3 regions of the Roseinatronobacter sp. NSM genome follow, and region 1 is predicted to be linked to each of the others. Evidence: riboswitches for the same ligand, from Rfam matches in the RefSeq annotation. Region 1 holds a riboswitch; each other region holds the start of a gene.

Evidence for each region. Region 1 has a riboswitch for cobalamin ahead of ACTZWY_RS01970 (TonB-dependent receptor plug domain-containing protein). Riboswitches for the same ligand answer to the same signal wherever they lie in the genome.
Region 2: linked by a shared signal. The riboswitch ahead of ACTZWY_RS14835 (LLM class flavin-dependent oxidoreductase) and the one ahead of ACTZWY_RS01970 (TonB-dependent receptor plug domain-containing protein) in region 1 are both predicted to bind cobalamin.
Region 3: linked by a shared signal. The riboswitch ahead of bluB (5,6-dimethylbenzimidazole synthase) and the one ahead of ACTZWY_RS01970 (TonB-dependent receptor plug domain-containing protein) in region 1 are both predicted to bind cobalamin.

Annotation. Positions count from the first base shown of each region.
Region 1 covers NZ_JBQTCF010000002.1:149,941-157,321, forward strand. Annotated here, with positions in the region: gene ACTZWY_RS01960 (FecCD family ABC transporter permease) at 1-365, opposite strand, end outside; gene ACTZWY_RS01965 (ABC transporter substrate-binding protein) at 352-1,206, opposite strand; gene ACTZWY_RS01970 (TonB-dependent receptor plug domain-containing protein) at 1,157-3,034, opposite strand; cobalamin riboswitch at 3,163-3,372, opposite strand; gene trmB (tRNA (guanine(46)-N(7))-methyltransferase TrmB) at 3,412-4,149, opposite strand; gene ACTZWY_RS01980 (FKBP-type peptidyl-prolyl cis-trans isomerase) at 4,335-4,763, shown strand; gene ACTZWY_RS01985 (calcium-binding protein) at 4,825-5,787, opposite strand; gene rpsO (30S ribosomal protein S15) at 6,109-6,378, shown strand; gene ACTZWY_RS01995 (hypothetical protein) at 6,607-7,381, shown strand, end outside.
Region 2 covers NZ_JBQTCF010000028.1:40,435-47,815, forward strand. Annotated here, with positions in the region: partial or broken gene ACTZWY_RS14795 (CobW family GTP-binding protein) at 1-279, opposite strand, end outside; gene ACTZWY_RS14800 (GTP-binding protein) at 252-425, opposite strand; gene ACTZWY_RS14805 (hypothetical protein) at 359-619, opposite strand; gene ACTZWY_RS14810 (hypothetical protein) at 646-795, opposite strand; gene ACTZWY_RS14815 (His/Gly/Thr/Pro-type tRNA ligase C-terminal domain-containing protein) at 813-1,202, opposite strand; gene ACTZWY_RS14820 (CobW family GTP-binding protein) at 1,202-2,314, opposite strand; gene hisI (phosphoribosyl-AMP cyclohydrolase) at 2,404-2,877, shown strand; gene ACTZWY_RS14830 (hypothetical protein) at 2,874-3,134, shown strand; cobalamin riboswitch at 3,190-3,379, shown strand; gene ACTZWY_RS14835 (LLM class flavin-dependent oxidoreductase) at 3,512-4,558, shown strand; gene ACTZWY_RS14840 (ABC transporter substrate-binding protein) at 4,555-5,532, shown strand; gene ACTZWY_RS14845 (FecCD family ABC transporter permease) at 5,556-6,698, shown strand; gene ACTZWY_RS14850 (ABC transporter ATP-binding protein) at 6,695-7,381, shown strand, end outside.
Region 3 covers NZ_JBQTCF010000037.1:15,660-23,040, reverse strand. Annotated here, with positions in the region: gene odhB (2-oxoglutarate dehydrogenase complex dihydrolipoyllysine-residue succinyltransferase) at 1-749, shown strand, start outside; gene ACTZWY_RS16835 (MAPEG family protein) at 821-1,216, shown strand; gene lpdA (dihydrolipoyl dehydrogenase) at 1,296-2,681, shown strand; gene cobD (threonine-phosphate decarboxylase CobD) at 2,776-3,753, opposite strand; gene bluB (5,6-dimethylbenzimidazole synthase) at 3,746-4,486, opposite strand; cobalamin riboswitch at 4,529-4,728, opposite strand; gene cbiB (adenosylcobinamide-phosphate synthase CbiB) at 4,800-5,747, opposite strand; gene ACTZWY_RS16810 (propanediol utilization protein) at 5,744-6,577, opposite strand; gene cobO (cob(I)yrinic acid a,c-diamide adenosyltransferase) at 6,882-7,381, opposite strand, start outside.

The DNA of each region.
Region 1 (7,381 bases):
AAGGGCAGCGCCAGCACATGCACCGCCGCCAGTCCGGTTTGCAGTGCCAGCACCGCCCCCAGCGCCGCAGACCCCGACACGCCAATCAGGCCGGGTTCGGCCAGCGGGTTGCGCAAATAGCCCTGCATGGCTGCCCCCGCCAAACCCAGCGCCGCCCCCACCAACACCGCCAGCATGGCGCGCGGCAGGCGAATTTCGCGCATCACAAGGGTTTCTGCCAACGCATCGCCGCGCACCAGCGCTGTCAACGCCTGCCACGGTGGCAAACCCGCTGGCCCCACCAACAGCGACAGGGCAAACAGCGCCGCCATCATACACACCAGACTTATGGTCAACCCCCGCCCCACGCCCCTAGCCCCCGTCATGCAGTTGGGCCAGCTGCGCAATGGCCCGCAACACCGCAGGGGTGCCGCAAACCCAATCCGCATCCGACAGGGCCTGCGCGGCGTGCCGGTCGCGCAGCGCCACCATGGCAGGATGGGTCAGCACTTCTTCGGCGCGGGAAGCACCCGGATAGGGCTGGCCGGAAATAACCAGATCCGGCATCAGCATGACAAGACGTTCCAGCGCCAGATGTCCGCCACCGGAAATGCCTTCTTCGGCGGCGATATTGGCAAAACCGGCGGCATTCAGAATATCATGCGCCAGTGAATTCGCGCCAGTGGTGTAGTTGTTTGCATAATGCAGCGCCGCGCGGGGCCGGGTGTCATGCGGGGCGCGCAGCTGCGCCAGTCCCACGCGAAATTCGGAAACCAGCGCCTTGGCGCTGTCTGGCTGGCCCAAGACTGTGCCCACCTGCAAAATGGCATCCGGTATGGCATCAAGGCTGTTGACCACAGGCAAGGTCACCACACTGACCCCCAGCCGCCGCAGCAACGCCACTGTATAAGGCGACGTGAACTGCCCCGCCAGCACCAGATCGGGGTTCAGACGAAACACCTCCTCTGCCTGACCGTGATTGATGGGAAAGGACAGCGCCTGTTCCAGCATCACCGACATGTTGGGATCATGCGATATGCGCGAAATCGACACAAGCTGGCCGGGGCCTGCCAGCATCATGGCCAGTTGGTCCGTGCACAGATTGATAGAGACCACCCGTTCAGGTGGCCCCGCAGCAGCCACCCCTGCCCAAAGGGCAAGGGCAGCGCCTATGGCCCTAAAAGCGCGACGACAAGCCAAGGTAAAATGCCCGGCCAGAGGTGCCATAGCCCGCAACATGTTGGTATTGCGTGTTAAACAGATTATCCACCCTGCCAATCAAATCAACGCGATCCGTCATCTGATAGCGCAGGGACAGGTTCGCGACTGTGTAATCCGGCAGTGGCCCCGTTGTATAATTCGGCAGAAAATCCAGCCTGTCGGCCACATGACGCACAGACACCCGCCCTTGCAGACGGTCCGACAACATCGCATCCAGCCCCAGTTGCACATCATGGCGCGGCACCCGTGACCGGCGCCGTTGGTTTGCCAGGAACGCATCAGTATAGGTGTAATTCGCCGAAAGGGTCAGTGTGTCGGAAACAGGCTGCTCGAATGAAAGTTCAACACCGCGACTGCGCGCCTTGCCGGGGGCATTCACCACAGTGTTGAACGACCCTGCAGCACACGCCATGGCGACAGGATCATACACGCAATACACATCATCAATCAGGTTCTTGGTATCAATCTGGAACAGCGTAAGCGACAACGCACCCCCATTCCCGAAGGACAGGTCTGCGCCAATCTCATAATTCTGGCTGCGCTCCACATCCAGTGCGGCGTTGCCCATAAACGGGAATGGCCCGCCTGTCATCCCGAAGCGCTGTTCCACGGACGGGGCGCGAAACCCCGAGCCCAGCGATGCGCGCAAGGTCACGGCATCCCCAAGGCGGTAGGACGTTGCAAGGCGCAATGTGGGGATGCTGCCGTAGTTCGAATTTCTGTCCATTCTGCCCGAAAGCACGATATCCAGATCATTTGTCGCCGCCCATTCCGACTGCGCGAATATGCCATAGCTGGTTGCCTTCGCACCTGCTGGCACCGTGCGCCCGATGGCATTTTCACGCTGGACATCCGCACCATAGAGCAGGCGCAGCGTATCGGTTATGTCGGTTTGCCCGTTCCACGCCAGCCTGTCGCGCCGACCCGTGAACGAACCGGGCAAACTGTCGCGCAGCTCCCTCTCGACGGAATAATGCGTATATTCCAGCGTCTGGCGTGACCTGTCGGTGGCGTATTCGACAAAAACCCGCCCGCCATATTCCTTGCGGTCCTGCTCATGGGGGGCATCGGCCAACCAGTCATCGAATTCCACAAATGAATCTTGCAAAAAGAATGACGCGCCTGCAGACCAGTTATTGTCAATCTGATAGCGTGCGGAAAAACTTAGCCGTGTTTGCTTGTGGCCGTCGGCTTCCGGTTGCCCGTCTGCTGCGGAAAAACCATCGGCGCGGCTGTGCGACAGACTTAGCGCATAGTCCAGCGCGCCGTGCCGCTGGCGCAAGGTGTATTGTCCAACGACTGTTCCAAAACTGCCCGCCAAAAGGCTGGCAGTTTGCTGGGTTCCCTCGGTTTCCGGGCGAAGCGTGGTAATATTGACAACACCAGCCGCAGCCGAACCGCCATACAGGGCGGATTGCGCGCCACGCAGCACTTCTATGCGTGACACATCGCCCAGTTGAATCGCGCCAAAATCGACCGCACCAGTGGATGAACCGGGGTCATTGATCAACACGCCATCCACATAGACGGACACGAAGCGCGGCTCTATTCCGCGGATGCGCACATCTGCTGTCGTGCCGACCGGGCCAGTTTGCGTGACACTTACGCCCGCCAGCCCCGCCAGCAAATCTGAGACAGACGTAGCGCCGGTGCGGTCAATCTGGTCCCGTGTCAGGACACTGACACTGGACCCGCTGCGCCCCAGTTCCGTGGGGGTCAGGTTCGCCGAAAAGGTGATTTCTTCCAGATTGATGATTTGCTGGGCGGTTGCCGGCAGTCCGATACTGCCAATCAGCGCGGTTGTGGCGAAAAGTCGCCAGAGTGTGTTTTGCATTTTCAACACCTATTGGCCCAATATGGACCGATCCTGTCATGACATGTCTGGCAGGCGCAGGCGCACCGCAGACGGCGAAAGTGTCACCGCTACGGTCAAACCGTTACCCGCAGCGCCACCCGCGCCGGGACAGGGTGATCACTTCGGCAGGTCTCCTGACTTGCGGGTCGCTGTTCTGCCGGGCCTTCCCATGGTGTGACCCACAGTGGCATTTGCCGACATCACTCGCCGCTTACAGTTGCGGGGGCAGTCCCGGATTTGCACCCCTTGGGGAGGCGCGCACCGTGTTCCCTTTTCTCAGGCCCGAAAGGGCCTGAACCGAAGTAGGCTTTCATTAACTTGCGCAAGGGGATTCGACAATGCCGTTTTGCGACCTGTTACCCGTTGGCAGCGTCGCGCACCGCAGTATCGTTGCGCCGGAAAGTCAGGTAATGGGGATTGCGTCCTTCGCGCAGGGCCTTTTGTTCATAGCGCGTGGACACCCAGTCATCCCAGGGGTGCACCCAATCCGCCGGGGCCGGTGTCAGGCAATCAAAACCCGCGGGCGGCACTTCTTCAAGTGTTTGGCGCACATAATCCGGTATGTCGGTTGCCACGCGGAACACCGCGCCCGGTTTCAGCACCCGCGCCAACCCGTCCAGATACCCCGGCGTGACAAAGCGTCGCCTGTGGTGGCGCTGTTTTGGCCATGGGTCCGGATACAACAGAAACGCCCGTTCAAGGCACTGGTCAGGCAATACATCAAACAAATCGCGCACATCCCACGGGTATATGCGCAGGTTTTCAACGCCCGCAGCACGGATTTTGCCCAGCAGCATGGCGACACCGTTGATATAAGGCTCGCATCCTATGATGCCCACATCGGGGTTGTGCGCGCATTGATGCACCAGATGTTCGCCGCCCCCAAAACCCACTTCCAGCCACAGCGGGCGCGCATCCCCGAAAAACACCTGCGGGTTCACAGTTTCGCGGTCGGGGTTGTCCTGCGGGCTGACGCCGGACAGGCGCAGATCGGCAAGATCTTCTTGTATGTAGCGCTGTTGCGCAGGCTTCAGCGTCTTGCCCTTGATCCGGCCATAGAAATTGCGCGTTTTGGGGGAATTGGGGGGTAACATTGGCATAATCCATGGCTTTTGCGCGGCCCGTATGCAGGCGCAGGCCGTCTGGGTCAAGGCGCTTGGGCGTATGGGTTTACAATCAGGGCACAAACCCCCATGTTTGATTCTGCTAGCCCAGAGCAACCGCGCGAGATTGCGCGCCTCTGACAAACCCGCCCCCCCCCCGAACGGAAGGATATCCCATGACGCAAGCCAAAGCGGGCGCAACTGTGCGTATTCACTACACTGGAACCCTGTCAGACGGTTCGGTTTTCGACAGTTCCGAAGGCCGCGATCCGCTGGAATTCCAGCTTGGTGCCGGCGCAATCATTCCGGGCCTTGAGCGCGCGATTGACGGAATGACCGTGGGCGACCAGAAAACTGTCACTATTCCCTGTGCCGAAGCCTATGGTGACTACCAGCCAGAAGCCCGGCAGGACGTGCCACGCGACCAGATTCCCGCCGATATTCCGCTGGACCCCGGCACAATGCTACAAATGCAAACACCTGATGGTCGCGCGATGCCCGTGACCGTGGCCGAAGTGACAGATCAGGCCGTGACGCTGGACGCAAACCACCCGCTGGCCGGCAAGGACCTGACCTTCGCAGTAGAGGTTGTTTCCGTCGCCTGACATTACCGGACTGCAAGCGGGCATGATGTGCAGGTGCCCGCTTGCCTCATGGGCGGCAATATCACTCTGCCGCGATGCCCATTGCCACAGGGTAGACGGGCACCAAAGCAATATCCTGCGCGGTCAGACCCTGGGCATTGCCGACATTTGCAATCAGGTGACCATCCAGCCAGATTTGCGCCGTGTCAGGGTTTGCCGCGTCGAACTGCACTGAGATTTCAGGTGTAGCCAGTCGCGCAGGGTCATAATGCAGCACAACCTGGTCTTCTTGCGGGTCGAAATCAACAATCGTAACGGCAGCATTGCCCTGCAACCAGTCGCCCAGCGCAAAACTGTCCGCGCCATCCCCGCCATGCAGGTAATCGCCCTGACCGGCAATCAGCACATCATCGCCACTGCCCCCGTTCAGGAAGTTGCGTCCGCTGATATCGTGTCCATTCTGGTCAAGCGCCACACCAACCAGCGTGTCATGTCCCGCATCGCCCTGCAGGGTGTTGTTGCCCTGACCGGCGATCAACAGATCATCGCCCGCACCACCAATCAGCGTGTCATTTCCCGCGCCGCCGATCAGCGTGTCATCCCCTTCGCCGCCATTCATATGCGTGGCGCCCTGACCCGCCTGCAACCAGTCATCGCCCGCCAGCCCCACAAGCGTGTCATTTCCCGACCCGCCCACCAGCGTATCCCCCAAAGTGCCGCCTTGCAGCAAGGACGGGATTTCCCCGCCAGTCAGGTGCACAGGGTCTTCGGGGCTGGGGTCAGGGAACGCATCTGAACTGTGAATGCGTTCATCCAGATTGTCGAACAGTCCCGCAACATCCGGTGCCGGAAAGAAATAGGGTTCGTCATCATCCGCCATGCCCGGCGCAGCGAAATCCTGCCCGAAACTGTCCAGCGGGCCATCATCGTGTGATGTATCCGCATACAGCGTCAGGTCCTGGGTCTGCGCCTCCTCGGGGGGGGCGGTGTCGTCATCGGGGGACTCATCTTGCTGGTCGTCAGTCGTGTTCGCCGGTGCAAGCATGCTGTCCGCCGCAACACCTGCCAACAAGGCACCAAATAATCCCATAAACATCAACATGTCACACCACCCCGTATCACACCGGAAAATCCAAATTCACGTCACCCAATGGCGCGACCATCTCATAATTCAGGGGATTCTCACAGTGGCATCGACTGCGCCGGTGACTGAATCTGCAAAATTAGTTAACGCCGTCCCTGCAAAAACAGGCTTTTCCCGGCGCAGGAAATGGTCTATGCGCCGCATCTGTGCCCATGGCACACCGACTGGCCCTGCTGGACGACATCCCGGCCTGCGCCCAAACCCCAGTTACAGGAGAACCCGATGTCGATTACCGTAGAAGACAAGACCCGCCTGATTCAGGAATTCGCACGTGGCGAAGGCGACACCGGCTCGCCCGAAGTTCAGGTTGCCGTGCTGACCAAGCGCATCACCAACCTGACAGAGCATTTCAAGACCCACAAAAAAGACAACCATTCGCGTCGTGGGTTGTTGAAACTGGTCGCAACCCGCCGCAAGCTGCTGGATTATCTGCGCGCCAAGGACGAAGCACGCTACCGCGTTCTGATCGCAAAACTGGGCATTCGTCGCTAACGCGTTCCAGCCTTTTGTCACGCAGCCGGATATTGCCGGCTTCAAACGCCCGCCTTGAAAAAGACGGGCGTTTTTCTGTTGCGCCATATGTGTGGGCATCGGGCACGCTTGACAGGACATAGCCTTCAAATTGCCTTATTTCTGTCGCCAAACAGCGCCATAGACTGATACATATGACGATAAGGAAACAATCACGTTCCAAGAGTGCGTTCGGTGGCAGGTATGATTATGGTAAACACGCGAAAGCTGGAACAGCTTTTGAAGCGTTCGGATCGCACCAAAGCGACTGGCAACGGCCAGCCGGAAAGCACGCCCCTGCGGCGGGGACTGGCACTTTCGGGCGGTCCGACGCTGCGCAACGACCCTCCCGCCAACACCCCTGAACCGCTTGTTGTTCCCCTGAACGAGGTGGCGTGGGACCAGCTGGATGACCTGACCCCTGATCCCGACATTCCCAAAAATCATCGTATATTCAACCAGCATGCGCGCATCCCCACCGTGACAGCCCAGTTCGATGTGCTGCGCACCCAGCTTGTGCAGACCTTCCGAAAACGCGGCTTGCGCAGTCTGGGTATTGCATCACCAAATGCCAATTCGGGCACCAGTTTCGTGGCGGCAGGGCTTCTGGCCAGTTTTGCGCGCCGCACCGATCTGCATGTCGTAGGGCTTGACCTGAACTTCGCCAGACCCGCGATTCACCACTACTTCGAGGCGGTGCCGAATGGTCCCATCCTTTCGGCGATAACAGGCAGTATTCCAGTCGAATCGCATCTGCGGCGCGCCAGTCCCACGCTGGCGCTGGGCCTGAACCGTCCAGCCCCCACGCCCGAACACGGCAGCGCTGCCTTTCCCGCCGAAGATTTCACTGACATGGTGCAAGACATTCTTGGCTTTCTTGGGCCGGATTTTGTCATTTGCGACCTGCCCCCCCTGCTGGAGGGCGATTGCGCGCTAAACCTGCTGCCGGGCATAGATGCGGTGTTGGTTGTGTCCAACAGCCACA
Region 2 (7,381 bases), on a different contig from region 1:
TGCAAGGCTGAACTCGGCGGCCCAATCCGGCCTTGTGGCGATCCAGAAATGCCCCTTTGCGCGGATCACGCCGGGCAGCGGGCCATTGAGCACCTCATGGATGCGGGCGGGATGAAACGGCGCGCGGGCGTGGTAGACGAAGCTTGCCACACCATATTCTTCGGTCTCTGGCGTATGATTTGCGAAACTGTAAAGCTCTTTCGCCCACATCGGAAATTCCTGCGCGCGGTCGAAATCGAACAGGCCCGTGTTCAGGATGGCACTGGCGGCCACATCAGAACGCGGTTCAGAAGTGTGGTTTTGCCCGCGCCAAGAAAGCCGGAAAGCACAGTGACCGGCAGGCGGGTATCTTGAATATTCACGAATGCCTCATGGGTGTTGATTTCGGGGTTCGGGCGATTTTGGCCGTGCCGCAGGCGTCGCATTGACCGTGGATTTCCACGACATGATGGCTTGGTGTTATGCCGCAATGCTGGGCAGCGGCCGTGAGCGAGGTAAAGACCTCTGGCACAACGCTTTCGCGCAAGGACCGGCAATCGTCGCAGATGGACAGGATCACAGGCGCATTCGGGTCGCGCGTTGTGCGCAAGGCAAAGGCATTGAGGGATTCAATCCGCAACACGGCGCGCCGCGCGCACAGCGCTTTCAGCCCGCGATAAATGGTCGTGGGGCGAGTTGAGGGTTTTGCGCGCGCAGTGCGGCGAGAATATCATAGGCCGACAGGGTTTGACGCGCGTTCCGCAAAACGCGCAGGATATCCGATTGCATCGCTTCGCCTCTGCTGGTTACGCGCATCAACGACTCTCCTTTCGTCACATGCGACCGGGCGGTTGGGCATCCCGGACCAAGGCAGTGATGGCCTCGGACAGGGGCAAGGTCTGCGTTGCGCCGTAGCGGCGGATGGTGACGGTAAGCTCGTCCGCTTCGCGCGCGCCGAGGGCGATCTGGACCGGCACTTTCGCAAGCGCGTGGTCGCGGACCTTGTAGCCGATCTTCTCGTTGCGCAGATCGGTCTCGACGCGCAGCCCGGCTGTGCGCAAGCGGCGCGCCAGCAGGTCGAATACCACCGCGGGCCGCGCATTGCCGATATGGGCATAGGAATATACCGTTGGCCCGCAGACATACATCCGCACATGGCCAGCATCCTGCGGTACAAACGGCGCGACCTGCCTGCCCATCGAATTGAACAGGTTGAGCGCCATCAGAACGGCTGCCCCAGCGTGTGGACGGTCATGCCCGCCAGTCCTGCAGCATCTTCCGCCCCGGGCAGCTTGGGCAGGGTCAGCAGCGACAGGCTTTCGTCCAGATCGGATTTCGGCATGTCGCGTGCGATAATGACCACGCGGCTGGTGGTGTCGTCCTCTGGCCAGCTTTGCAGCGGGACGGGTGGTTCAAAAATATGCTGCACACCGTGAAAGACGAAGGGTTGCGGGACGTCCCTGATATGCACGATCCCTTTCAGACGCAGGATATGCGCCCCGCGCAGCGCAATCAGCGTGTCGAGCCAGAAATCGAACACCTCGGCGGGGATCGGGGCATCTAGCGTGATCGAGGCCGTGGTGATCCGGTCATCGGTGGCGTGGTGCGAGGGCGCGCCAAAGTCGATAGGCTTGGGCGCTGGCGCGGTCATGCCCGACAGCCCCGCCAGCCGGTCCGCCGCAGGTTGGGCCAGCCATGCCAGCGCGTGATCTGGCGCCATTGGTTTGCGCATGGCACCAAGGCCCCACAAGCTGCCCGCGGGCACTACGCCCTGATCGGCCAAAATACGCGGCGCGCCGGGGTTCAGCCGTTCAAGACGCGCCTCCAGCGCAGCAAAGCCAGCCGCATCCGCCAGATCGCGCTTCGACAGAACGATCCGGTCGGCCATTGCGACCTGCGCCTGTGCCTCGGCATGGCGGTCCAGCGTTGCCACCCCCAGCACGGCATCGACCACCGTCACAGTGCCGTCCAGCGCATAATTGGGGGCCAGCACCGGATCGACCAGCAGCGTGTGATGGATCGGGCCGGGATCTGCCAACCCCGTGGTTTCGATCACCACGCGGTCAAAGGCCAGTTCATCCCGCGCCAGCAGGGACAGCAGCGTCTTGGACAGATCACCCCGGATCGAGCAGCAGACACAGCCACCGGGCATCAGCACGATATCCTCGGCGGCTTCCTCTATCAGGTCATGGTCCAGCCCCGCATCGCCGAATTCATTGACGACAACTGCCACCCGGCCCGCAGTCGGATCGTGCAACAGGCGATTCAGAAGCGTGGTCTTGCCCGCACCCAGAAAGCCGGTCAGCAGGGTTACGGGGATCGGGGTCGAAATCATGGCGGCGTCTTTCGGGTTGCGGGTCTTGGCTAAGCATGATTGTTATAATATAACATTCTACGTTGCAAGAGATCAAACAAGGACCAGACATGCGCGAACTCCACTTCCACCCCCGCGTTTCGGTCGAAGAAGTCGAGGAAGGGTCAAACCTTGCCCCCAAATTCGGCGAGGATGGGCTGATGCCCTGCATCACCACCGATGCGGGAAGTGGCGAGGCGCTGATGCTGGGCTGGATGAACGCCGACGCCCTGCGCTTGACCCTGCAGACGGGCGAGGCACACTACTTCAGCCGCGCGCGCCAGAGCCTGTGGCACAAAGGCGCGACCTCGGGTCTGGTCCAGCGCGTGATCGAGGCGCGGATCGATGACGATCAAGACGCGATCTGGCTGCGCGTCGAAGTCGCAGGGTCCGGCGCATCCTGCCATGTCGGCTACAGGTCGTGTTTCTACCGCGCCGTGCCGGTCGGGCCGGATGCCGGCGGCGCGCTGCGCTTTACCGAAACGGCCCGAACATTCGACCCCGTGGCCGTTTATGGCGATGCCTCCAACCCCACACAGTTATGAGCCTTCCGAGCGATTTCAGACAAAAGGCCGCGCTGCTCTGGCATGTGCAACGGATCAAGCGGCTGGTGCGCGAGATCGGCGCATTCGGTCCCCACACGCTGATCTCGGTGACCGAAATTACATGCGGTGACCCGACTTGCCCCGGCCCGGCCACCCAGATCACCATCCTGTCGCTCGACCTGATGCGCCGCGTGTTTGTAATACACCGACCCGTTATCGAGGTATCAGCAGCCGATTTGGCAGGGCTAAAAGCGTGACGTACGATATCACGCTCCATTTATTTGCTCACTGGACAGACCGCCCGCCACTTGCTAACCAAACTCTGCCAAGGTTCCGCGTGAGCGGATTAATAGGGAATACAGGATCGGGGATTGCCCGTAGCTGTAGCTGCCCTCGCAACTGTAGGCGGCAAGGTTCGGATCAGACCACTGGCAAAGCCGGGAAGGGATCACGAACCATTCGAGCCGTAAGCCAGGAGACCTGCCGTTGGCATAACCCTAACCGCCGGCGAGGTGCCCGGCCGGAGGCAGGACATGGCAGACGACAGCGCGCGCGCAAACAATGCATTCGCGACATCAGCTTTGACGGCCCGAGGATCGGACCCGGACTGGCCATTGGCCATGCGGGGTGCGATGTGGTCCAGTCCGATGTAGCGCAACGCCATATCCGCATTGACCTTGCCGGATTTGCCCGTGACGGGCTAGGCGATCACGCCCAGATCATGGCACTTGTGCGCGAGGCAGATGCACTGGGCTTCGGTGGCATCTGGTTCAACGAATTTCATTTCGACCGGGCCAACCTGGCCCATCCGTCGCTTCTGCTTCTGGGGGCGGCAGTGTTGGCCGTAACGGAACGGCTGCGCTTCGGAACTTCGATCCTTGTCCTGCCATTGTATCACCCGCTTCTTCTGGCCGAACAGATTGCGCAGCTTGACCGGCAATCGGGCGGGCGGCTGGATGTTGGCATCGGGCGGGGGACCAATCCGCAAACCTTTCGCACCCTTGGGCTGGACCCCGATCAGGCACGCTTCCGTTTTGATGCTGCGCTGGATATCATCCGCATGGCATTGGGCGACGGGGTTGTCACCCACGACAGCCCGTTCTGGTCGTTCAGCAATGTCTCGGTCGGTCCACCGCCCGTGCAGTGTCCGCACCCACCGATCTATATGGCCGCAGTTTCGCGCGACAGCATTGATCTGTCCGCGCGTCTGGGATTGCCCTTACTGTATTCGCTGGAACCCAATGAAAGCCGCCAGTTCGCCCCATATGTCGCCGCACTGACCCGGCAGAAGCAGGATGGGCGCGCGCTGCAAGCGTCGTCCCTGTCGCGCTATGTGCTGGTCGACCGTGATCGGAGCGCGGCATTGGATAGGCTGGATGCGCTGACCCACCGGTTGAATGTGACCCGCGCGCAGCGGGCGAAGGTGTCCGGCACAGCACCGCCTGCGCCGCGCACGCGCGCGCAGATGTTGGAGGGCTTTGCCGTTGCAGGCACGCCCGAGGATTGCGTGGCCCAGATCCTTGCACTGTCTGACCGCTTTCAAACGCGGTCCATCCGCGCGTTCTTTAGCGCCAATGGCGCGATCCCGGTTCCGCAGGCGCGCGATGCGATGCGGTTATTCGCAGCAACGGTGCTGCCTGTTCTTACGATTTCCACCCTCACAAAGGACACCTGCCCATGAGTTTCAGACCCCACCTTCTGGCTGCGGCCATTATGGCCATGGCCACGCCCGCGCTGGCCCTTGACGGTTTCCCGCACGCAGATGTCAACTGCACGGTCACGACCGTCTTTGACGCACCGCCCCAGCGGGCTGTCACATTGTCGAACAACGCGACCGAAATCATGCTGGCCCTGGGGCTTGAGGGGCAGATGGCGGGCACATCCTATATGGGGAACTTGGAAATCAGTCCCGAATACGCCGATGCCTATGGTGCCATTCCTGTCCTGTCACCGCTGATTGCCACAACCGAACAACTGATCGAGGTCGAGGCGGACTGGGTCTATGCAGGATATCCAGACGGATTTGCCGAACGCTGGCACACACGCGATCAGTTGCACGATCTGGGTATCAAAACCCGCCTCGCAACCGAAGGGTGCAATCTGGGCCGGTTCGAGTTCCCGGATCTGTGGCACGAAATACGCGATGTCGCCGCCATATTTGGGGTGCCGGACCGGGCCGAGGCGCTGATCGAAGGGTTGCAGGCGCGACTTGATGCTGTCGATGCTGCCTTGCAGGGCGCCGAGCCGGTCCATGTCTTTATTTATAATGGCGGCGATGCCCCCCCGCGTGCGGCGCTTGGCAACACGATGCTGAATTCCATCGTAGCGCGCGCGGGCGGCCAGAATATCTTCGGCGATATCGAAAACCGCTATGGCACAGTGTCATGGGAAGATATCGTAGACCGCAATCCAGATCACATTGTCGTCTTCTATTCCCTGACCGAGGCCGGGCAACTGGTCGCGGACCCGCGCGCCGACATTGCGCAGGCGCGCATTGACCTGCTTGGCACGTTCCCTGCAGTTGCAGATGTGACCGCAGTGCTCGAAAGTCGCTTTCACCCGATCAGCTCGGTCACCGGGCAACCTGGGCCGTCATCGGTCCGCGCGGTTGAGGATCTTGCGCGCCTGCTGCATCCGGACCGGTTCGCGCAATGACACTACAGGCCGGATTGCACGGCGTGCCCGATTCTGGGCGCCACGCGGATGCGCTTGCGATCCTTCGCCGGGCCCCTGATGGCGGGGGCGCGGCGATCTCCTCCGTGCCAAGCGCGAGGGGGCCTGCGGGCGGGGCCGCGCGGTTCAGGTTGGTCATGGCCTGTTATAGTGCGTTGGCCCTGTGCGCCGCGCTTGGCGGGCTGATGCTGGGATCAGTTGCCGTGCCCGCCGAAACTGTGCTGCGTATTCTGGCCCATGCGGTTTTGGGTGATGGTTTTATCACCCGCGATTGGCGCGCCGCGCATGAAGTGATCGTGTTGCAAACCCGCTTGCCGCGCGTGATCCTGGCCGCATCGGTCGGCGCAACGCTGGGCGTGGCGGGGATGACGATTCAGGCCTTGGTGCGCAACCCGCTGGCGGGGCCAAGTATTCTGGGCGTATCGTCCGGCGCCGCCGTTGGTGCTGTGATGACCATGCGGTTCGGGCTGGTGGGTTTTGGTGTCTTCACGTTGCATTTTTCGGCCTTTCTGGGTGGACTTGTGACCTTGGCGATTGTGTTCTGGATCGCACGCACAGGGGGGCAGATTGCGCCCACGCGGTTGATCCTTGCAGGGGTTGCCATATCGGCGGTGTTCAGTGCGCTGACGTCACTTCTGGTGCTGACGTCGCCCGATCCGCAACTGGCCGCGCGCGTGTTGTTCTGGACCTTGGGCAGTTTCGCCAGCGCGCAATGGAAGCTTCTGCCAATTCCGGTTCTGGCGCTGTGTCTGGGGCTGGGGGTGCTGATCTTGCAGGCGCGCAGGTTGAACCTGCTGCTTGCGGGCGATGAAAGTGCATCCGCGCTGGGGCTGGATGTTGATCATTTTCGCCGCTGGATGTTTGTGCTGACCGCCGCGCTGACAGGCGTGACAGTGGCTGTGGCCGGAGTCATCGGGTTTATCGGGTTGATCCTGCCTCATATCGTACGCCTGATGCTGGGGTCTGATCACCGCCATGGCCTGCCTGCAGTGGCCTTGCTGGGCGCGGGGTTCGCGGTCAGTGCGGACCTGATTGCGCGCTGGATCATCGCGCCGCTGGAATTGCCCGTTGGGATCATCACTGCAATGGTCGGCGGGCCGTTCTTCATCTGGCTTCTTCGCCGTGCCGCGAAGGACATGCGCGGATGAGTCTGATCCCGCCCGCGCATCTGGAAATCAAGGGCGTCTGCGTTCGGGTCGGCGCGCAGAGCCTTGTGCATGAAATATCGCTGGATGTTCCGCCGGGCAGTTTTGTCGGCCTGCTTGGCCCGAATGGCGCGGGCAAGTCCACGCTTCTGCGCACCATCTATCGCGCGCGGTGTCCCGATGCGGGGCAGGTCCTTCTGGACGGCGTTGATCCGTGGACCAGACCGGCCCGTTGGGGCGCGCAGTGTGTGGGGGCCGTTTTGCAGGACATGCCGGCGGATTTCCCGCTAAGCGTACGCGATGTGATCGCGATGGGGCGTGCGCCGCATCAATCCGCCTATGCCGCCGAGAATGCCCATGACCGCGCACAGATCGACGCCGCGATGGCATTGCTGGAACTTGGGCCTTATGCGGACCGCCTGTTTGCGACGCTGTCAGGGGGCGAACGGCAGCGCGTTCTGCTGGGCCGCGCACTGGTGCAACAACCGCGCCTTCTGGTTCTGGATGAACCGACCAACCATCTGGACCTGCGCCATCAGGTGGCGTTCCTGACATTGGTCCGCCAGATCGGTGTTACAGTGATCGCGGCCCTGCATGACCTGACCCTTGCTGCCATGGTCTGTGACCGGCTGGCGTTGATGGATCAGGGCCGGATCGTGGCCGAAGGCGTGCCCGACGATGTGTTG
Region 3 (7,381 bases), on a different contig from region 1:
CGCCCACCCCCGCCGCTGCCCAACGGGGGCCGGTTCCTGCCGATGACGCGGCGCGCGAAGAACGTGTCAAGATGACGCGCCTGCGCCAGACCATCGCACGCCGCCTGAAGGACGCGCAGAACACTGCTGCCATGCTGACCACCTATAATGAGGCCGACATGGGCGGCATCATGGAATTGCGCAAGGAATACAAGGACCAATTCGAGAAGAAGCACGGCGTCAAGATGGGCTTCATGTCCTTCTTCGTGAAAGCCTGCTGCCACGCACTGAACGAAGTGCCCGAAGTTAACGCTGAAATCGACGGCACCGATGTGGTCTACAAGAACTATGTCCATATGGGTGTGGCTGTGGGCACGCCCAACGGGCTGGTCGTTCCGGTGCTGCGCGACGCGCATAAGATGGGCTTTGCGGAGATTGAAAAGCGCATTGCCGAAATGGGCAGGCGCGCGCGCGATGGCAAGTTGTCGATGGCCGAAATGCAGGGCGGCAGCTTCACTATTTCCAATGGCGGGGTTTACGGCTCTCTGATGTCTTCGCCCATCCTGAACCCGCCGCAATCGGGTATTCTGGGCATGCACAAGATTCAGGACCGCCCGATGGTTGTTGGCGGCCAGATCGTTGCGCGTCCGATGATGTATCTGGCACTGTCCTATGACCACCGGATTGTTGACGGCAAGGGCGCAGTGACTTTCCTTGTGCGTGTGAAGGAAGCGCTGGAAGATCCGCGCCGTTTGCTGATGGATCTGTAGCTCTGGTCCGGGTCGGGGTGCATGCGGCAGCATGCCCTCGGCCCGCCCTTGAGCACGCGATGGAAGCTTTCATGACCCCCGAACTCACCGCCCTTACCCTCGCTGCGCTTTTGCAAATGGTCCAGTTCGTCCTGTTCGCCATTCCGGCAAATCTGGAACTTGGCACGCGCTATACGGGTGGCAGCCGCGATTTCCCCCCCGAAAAGCCCCTGTCCAAACGCACCGCGCGCCTGCAACGGGCGCTCGACAACCATTTCGAGGGGCTGATCCTTTTTTCCATCGCAGCGGTCGTGATCACCCTGTCGGGCCAATCCTCATCGCTGACATCCGCGCTCGCCTATATCTACCTCGCCGCGCGGGTCCTTTATATTCCCGCCTATGCCTTCGGACTGAACCCGTGGCGGTCGCTGATCTGGGCAGCAGGCCTTCTCGCCACGCTCTGTATGCTGATCGCCGCCCTTGCGTGATGCTTCATTCTGGTAAAAATATCCTCGGGGGTGTGGGGGCGGACAGCCCCCACGTCTTCGTTCAAAAAGGAGAACCCTCATGTCTTATGATCTGATCGTTATCGGTGCTGGCCCCGGTGGCTATGTCTGCGCCATCCGTGCGGCGCAACTTGGCTTGAAGGTCGCCTGTGTGGAAGGGCGCGACACGTTGGGCGGTACCTGCCTGAATGTTGGCTGCATCCCGTCCAAGGCGCTGTTGCATGCCACCCACCAGCTGCACGAGGCCGAGCATAATTTCGACGCCATGGGCCTGACGGGGGCCAAACCCAAGGTCGACTGGAAGAAAATGCTGGGCTATAAATCCGATGTCATCGGGCAAAACACCAAGGGCATTGAGTTCCTGTTCAAGAAGAACAAAGTGGACTGGATCAAGGGCTGGGCGTCGGTTCCTGCTCCGGGCAAGGTGCAGGTGGGCGACACCACCTATGACGCCAAGAAAATCGTTATCGCTTCCGGGTCGCAATCCAGCCCGCTCAACGGCGTGGAGGTGGATGAAAAAACCATCGTCACCTCGACCGGTGCGCTGGAACTGGGCAAAATCCCCAAAAAGCTGGTTGTCATTGGCGCTGGCGTGATCGGGCTGGAAATGGGGTCGGTCTATGCCCGCCTTGGTGCAGACGTGACCGTGGTTGAATATCTTGACCGCATCATCCCCGGCAATGACGGCGAAGTGGCCAAGTCTTTCCAGCGCCTGCTGGTCAAGCAGGGGATCACCTTCATTCTGGGCGCTGCGGTGCAATCGGCCACCGCCACCAAGGGCAAGGCAACGGTTACCTATAAATTGCGCAAAGATGACAGTGAACATACCATTGACGCGGATACAGTGCTTCTGGCCACGGGGCGGCGGCCTTTCGTGGACGGGCTGGGACTGGACGCGCTTGGCGTGAAACTGACCCAACGTGGCCAGATCGCCACCGACAAGCATTATGCCACCAGTGTTGAAGGGGTTTATGCCATCGGCGATGTGATCGAAGGCCCCATGCTGGCCCACAAGGCCGAGGATGAGGGCATGGCCGTAGCCGAAATTCTTGCTGGTCAGGCGGGGCATGTGAATTACGGTGTCATTCCCGGCGTTATCTATACTTGGCCGGAAGTGGCGTCAGTCGGTGAAACCGAAGAAACCCTGAAAGAGGCGGGGCGCGCCTATAAGGTGGGTAAGTTCAGCTTCATGGGCAATGGCCGCGCGAAGGCCAATTTCGCCGGCGACGGGTTTGTGAAAATACTGGCCGACAAGCATACGGACCGCATTCTTGGCGCACATATCATCGGGCCTTATGCGGGCGACCTGATCCATGAGCTTTGCGTGGCCATGGAATTCGGCGCAAGCGCTGAAGATCTGGCGCGCACCTGTCACGCCCACCCCACCTATTCCGAGGCTGTGCGCGAAGCAGCACTTGCCTGCGGGGATGGTGCGATTCACGCCTGAGGGTCCATAGTCCTGCAGGGCGCATCTTGCGCTATGCGGGAACCAATGTGCCCGCGATGTCGTGCATTTGCGCGCAATCGCGGGCATCGGGCACCTAAGCAGATGTCAGCGCGCGTTCAAGCCTGTCCCATTCCGTTTCCGGTCCGGGCAGGCCAAGGCGCAGCCAATGCGCAGAATAGGGAAATATCCGCGACCAGATGCGATGTTTCGCAAGCTGGTCGCGTGCTTCTGTAGCATTGGCCGTGTGATACAAGCGAAACAAATCTGTACCGCCAAGGCAACGCCAGCCCGCCTTGCGCGCCAGATTATCGGCGCGTATGGCATCCGCTGACAGTTGCGCGCGCATGGCATGCGCCCATGGCACATCCCGCAGCGCGTGACACCCCACGGTTATTGCCCCGCCGGATACTGGCCAGGGACCTGCCATCTCCGCAAGCTTCGCGATCATCTGCCCTGACCCGAAGGCAAAGCCAAGCCGCAGCCCCGCCAAGCCGTAGAATTTCCCAAAAGACCGCAGAATCAGCAGGTTGGGCACCCCGCCGCCACAAGAAAGCAGGGACAGCTGCGGCATAACATCGGCAAAGCTTTCATCTACCACCAGAAACCCCACCTTGCCCGCAAGTGCCAGCAGGTCTTCGGGCTGCCAGTACCTGCCATCGGGATTGTTGGGGTTGACCACCACAGCCAGATCCGCGCCTGTCATGTTTTCCGGCGACGCGCTGTCGCTCACATTCCAGCCAGCGGCGCGCAGGCAGGCGGCATGTTCGTTATAGCTGGGCGACAGCACACGGGCATGTCGTCCAGCGGTGGGCAGCGCATGCGGGACAAGTTGAATTGCCGCCTGCGCGCCGCCAAGGGCAAGCCCCGCAAGGCGCGGGTCCGCGCCCCATGCCTGTGCCGCCGCCGCAACAAGCGCATTTTGCGCCTGCCGCGTTGGCAATCCGTGCCAGACCGACGCGGGCAGGGCAGGCACAGGATAGGGGCGACGGTTGATCCCTGTTGACAGGTCAATCCAATCCGCCCCGCCATGGCGCGCGATGGCCGCGTCTATGTTTCCCCCATGATCACGCATCACGTTTGCCGCCTGTGGCCGGGCCGGGGCCAGTGTGTGGCCCAATGTCTGGCAGGCCCGCATTCCCCCAGCCATCCGCAAACACAAGATCATCCAGTTCCAGACGGTCCTGCCACCCCTTCGCCTGCAATTCGGGCATGTCATATAATTGCGTCACATGCCCGATGCACAGATATGCCACAGGCACCACATGTTCGGGCAGGTTCAGGATGGCACGCAAACACGAGTCGTGAAAAATGCTGACCCAGCCCACACCCAACCCTTCTGCGCGTGCCGCCAGCCACAGGTTTTGCACCGCGCAGACTGTGGAATAAATGTCCATATCCGCATTATGCGTGCGCCCCAGAACCACTTTGCCCCCGCGTGTCCGGTCACAGGTGATGCACAGATTGACGGGTGCTGCGGCAATGCCTTCCAGCTTCAGGCTGGAATACAGCGCGCGGCGCTGCGCGGGAAACATGCCAAGGGCTTCGGTATTGGCGCGGTCGAAGGCCGCCTGAACCTGTGCCTTGACCGCTGCGCTGCGAATCACAATGAAATTCCACGGCTGCATGAACCCCACAGACGGCGCATGATGCGCGGCGTTCAATAACCGCAGTACTGTGGCGTCATCCACGGGCCGGTCGGTAAACTGGCTGCGCACATCGCGCCTTGTGAATATCGCGCGGTAAACTGCGGCTTGCTCGGTCCTGGAAAACGGGCCCGCGGGCGCGGGCTGGGTGGGTGGCTGCATGACATCTCCCCTGTCACAGACACGACGCCCGTTGACCAGCGGGACATCCGGTTGCGTCTGGCCGGTCTTCTGACTTGGGTTCATCGGCCACTGCGCCTTCCCAACCCCACAGGGTCAGTGACCTGTTGCAGCGCCATCCACCTTACAGCGTTGGGCACGTTGCGGAATTTCACCGCATTCCCGATTCTCCCCTTCCCTCAGCATGGCCTTTGGGTCAGGACACCAGACCCGCCCTTGGTAACGCGCATTCGCGCAGGGGGAAACCGGTTTTCAATGTGCATGACATGGAAAGGCGCCGGATGTGCGCGCGCCCCTACAGCCAGATCAGCGCCAGCGCGGCCACCAGCGCCGTCATCGCCCCCATCGCGCGCCGATAGAGCGCCAGCCCCCTGCGCAAATCCGCGGCCGAAGGGTCCGGGCAGGCGCCATTTACCCATGGGTCCTGCGTCTGCGCGCCATCATAGATGCGCGGCCCCGACAGCCGCACCCCCAGCGCCCCCGCCATCGCGGCTTCCGGCCATCCCGCATTGGGGGACCGGTGCAGGCGGGCATCGCGCAGCATACAGCCCAGCGCGGCGCGCGGGCGTGCGGACACCAGCGCGAAAAGTGCCCCCGTCATGCGCGCGGGAATCAGGTTTGCAAGGTCGTCAATCCGCGCCGACGCCCAGCCAAAAGCGGCATATCTGGGGCTGCGATGGCCAATCATCGAATCCAGCGTATTGATGGCCTTATAGGCCACAATCCCCGGCACCCCCGCCACGACACCCCAAAAGACCGGGGCCACAATGCCATCAGATGTGTTTTCCGCCAGACTTTCAGCCGCCGCGCGCGCCACGCCCGCCGCGTCCAGATGGGTCGGGTCGCGGCCCACGATCATGGACACCTCATGGCGCGCGCCCGCCAGATCACCAGCCTGCAACGGCACGATGACCGCGTCGACATGATCATGCATCGCGCGCAATGCCACAAACGGCCAGGCCAGCACCCCCCCCAGAAGCGCGCCCCAAACCCCGGGCGGCAGCGCCCCCTGCACCAGCCCGGCCAGCGCCGCGCTGCCACCAATCACCAGCAGCGCCACGCCCGCACCGCGCAGCTTGCGCGCGCGCGCGCTGGCCGACGGTGCGTTCAAAAGCCCCTCCAGCCGCCCGATGGCCGCGCCCATCCATGTGACGGGATGGCCAATCCTGCGATACAGCGCGTCCGGCCATCCCAGCACAGCATCCAGCGCAATCGCCACCAGCATCATCGCAGCGAATGTCATCTCGCGCCCCCCTCAAACTGAATGATGCCCCAATACCCGGCCTTGCGTAAGACATCAGCGGCCTGCGGCGGAATGGTGCCGGGCGCGAAAATAAACCCCCGCGCCGCCCCCGTATGGGCCATGTTCCAGCCCAGCGCCCCCAACCTGTCAGCGACCCTCGCCGAGGGGTCATGCAAAGGGCCGCGCCGCGCAAGGCAGCGCCGCGCGCTTTCGGCCGCAAGGGCTGCAAACCCCGCCAAATGATCCACGCCCCGCCATTGCACCACAAGGTCGGAAATGTCGGGAAAATCATCATCCAAAGCATCGGTCCGGCACGCGCCGCCCCAGAACCCGCCAATCACCTCATGGCGTGGAAGCGCGGGCAAATGCGCGTGGATGGTTCCATCGCGTGACCCCCACAGCACAGTGTCAGGCTCAGCAAACATCAGCGGATCAGAGGCCCCCTCTGCCAGAATACACGCCCGCGCCAGATCCTGCGGTGGCCCGACCCACCCCGAAAACCGCGCCAACCCGATCAGGCTGGCCGTGGATACCCCTGTGCCCAATCCGGCCGCCATACAGGGAACTGCCCGCACCTGAGGGCAAACCTGCAACTGCAATACAGACACGAACCTGTGCATCACATCGGCGGGGTATTGCGCCCAAAGCAAGGCCCAGCTCGGCCCGTCATCGGGTCTGGGGACATGGCGCGACATCACAACACCGGTCTTGTCACAGGCCATCGTGATCAGCACAACCGGACCACGCGGCCCCAGCCTGCCTTGCAGCCACTCCCCGAAATGGCCGTCAACCTTGATCCCGCGACAGATCATGTCGCCTGCGTCCCGCAAGGGCGTTTTCCGCCTTCAAGCTGCGCCTCCGGCGGGGATATTTGGGCCAGATTGAAATGCACCATTTGTTAACCCGTTTCGACGATACTGACCCTGCGGTACAGGGAGGGATCCCGATGACCGTCCAGAGTGAAAGCGCCACGTCTCCCCTGTTTTATCAGCCCGAGGCGTGGCGCCCGCTCGAGAGCGCACAGACTATCGTGCGCAAAGGCTTTCATTCTGGTTCAAATATCCCGGGGGAAACGCGCGCAGCGCGTTGGGGGCTGGCCCCCAAACTTGTTGGGGCTGCGCGCCAATCCCGGCATCAGAACTCGATCCCTTTTTGTGCTTTGATACCTTCGCGGAACGGGTGCTTTACATTGGTCATTTCCGTGACCAGATCCGCCAGCGCGAGCAATTCGGGTTTTGCATTGCGGCCTGTCAGCACCACATGCGTCATCGCGGGTTTTTCATCACGCAAAAAGTTCAGAACCTCATCCAGCGGCAGGTAATCATAGCGCAGCGCGATGTTGATTTCATCCAGCAACACGAACCGGATCGCGGGGTCGCGGATCAGGGCCTTGGCGTGTTCCCATCCCGCGCGCGCGGCGGCGATGTCGCGGTCGCGGTCCTGGGTTTCCCATGTGAACCCTTCCCCTGATACCACAAAGGTGCATTCATCCGCGAAGCGCGTGCGCAGGAATTCGCGTTCGCCCGTGGTCCAGTCCCCCTTGATGAACTGCACCACTGCACAGGGCATGCCATGCGCGATGCAGCGCATGATCATTCCAAACCCCGAGGAGGATTTCCCCTTGCCCGCGCCAG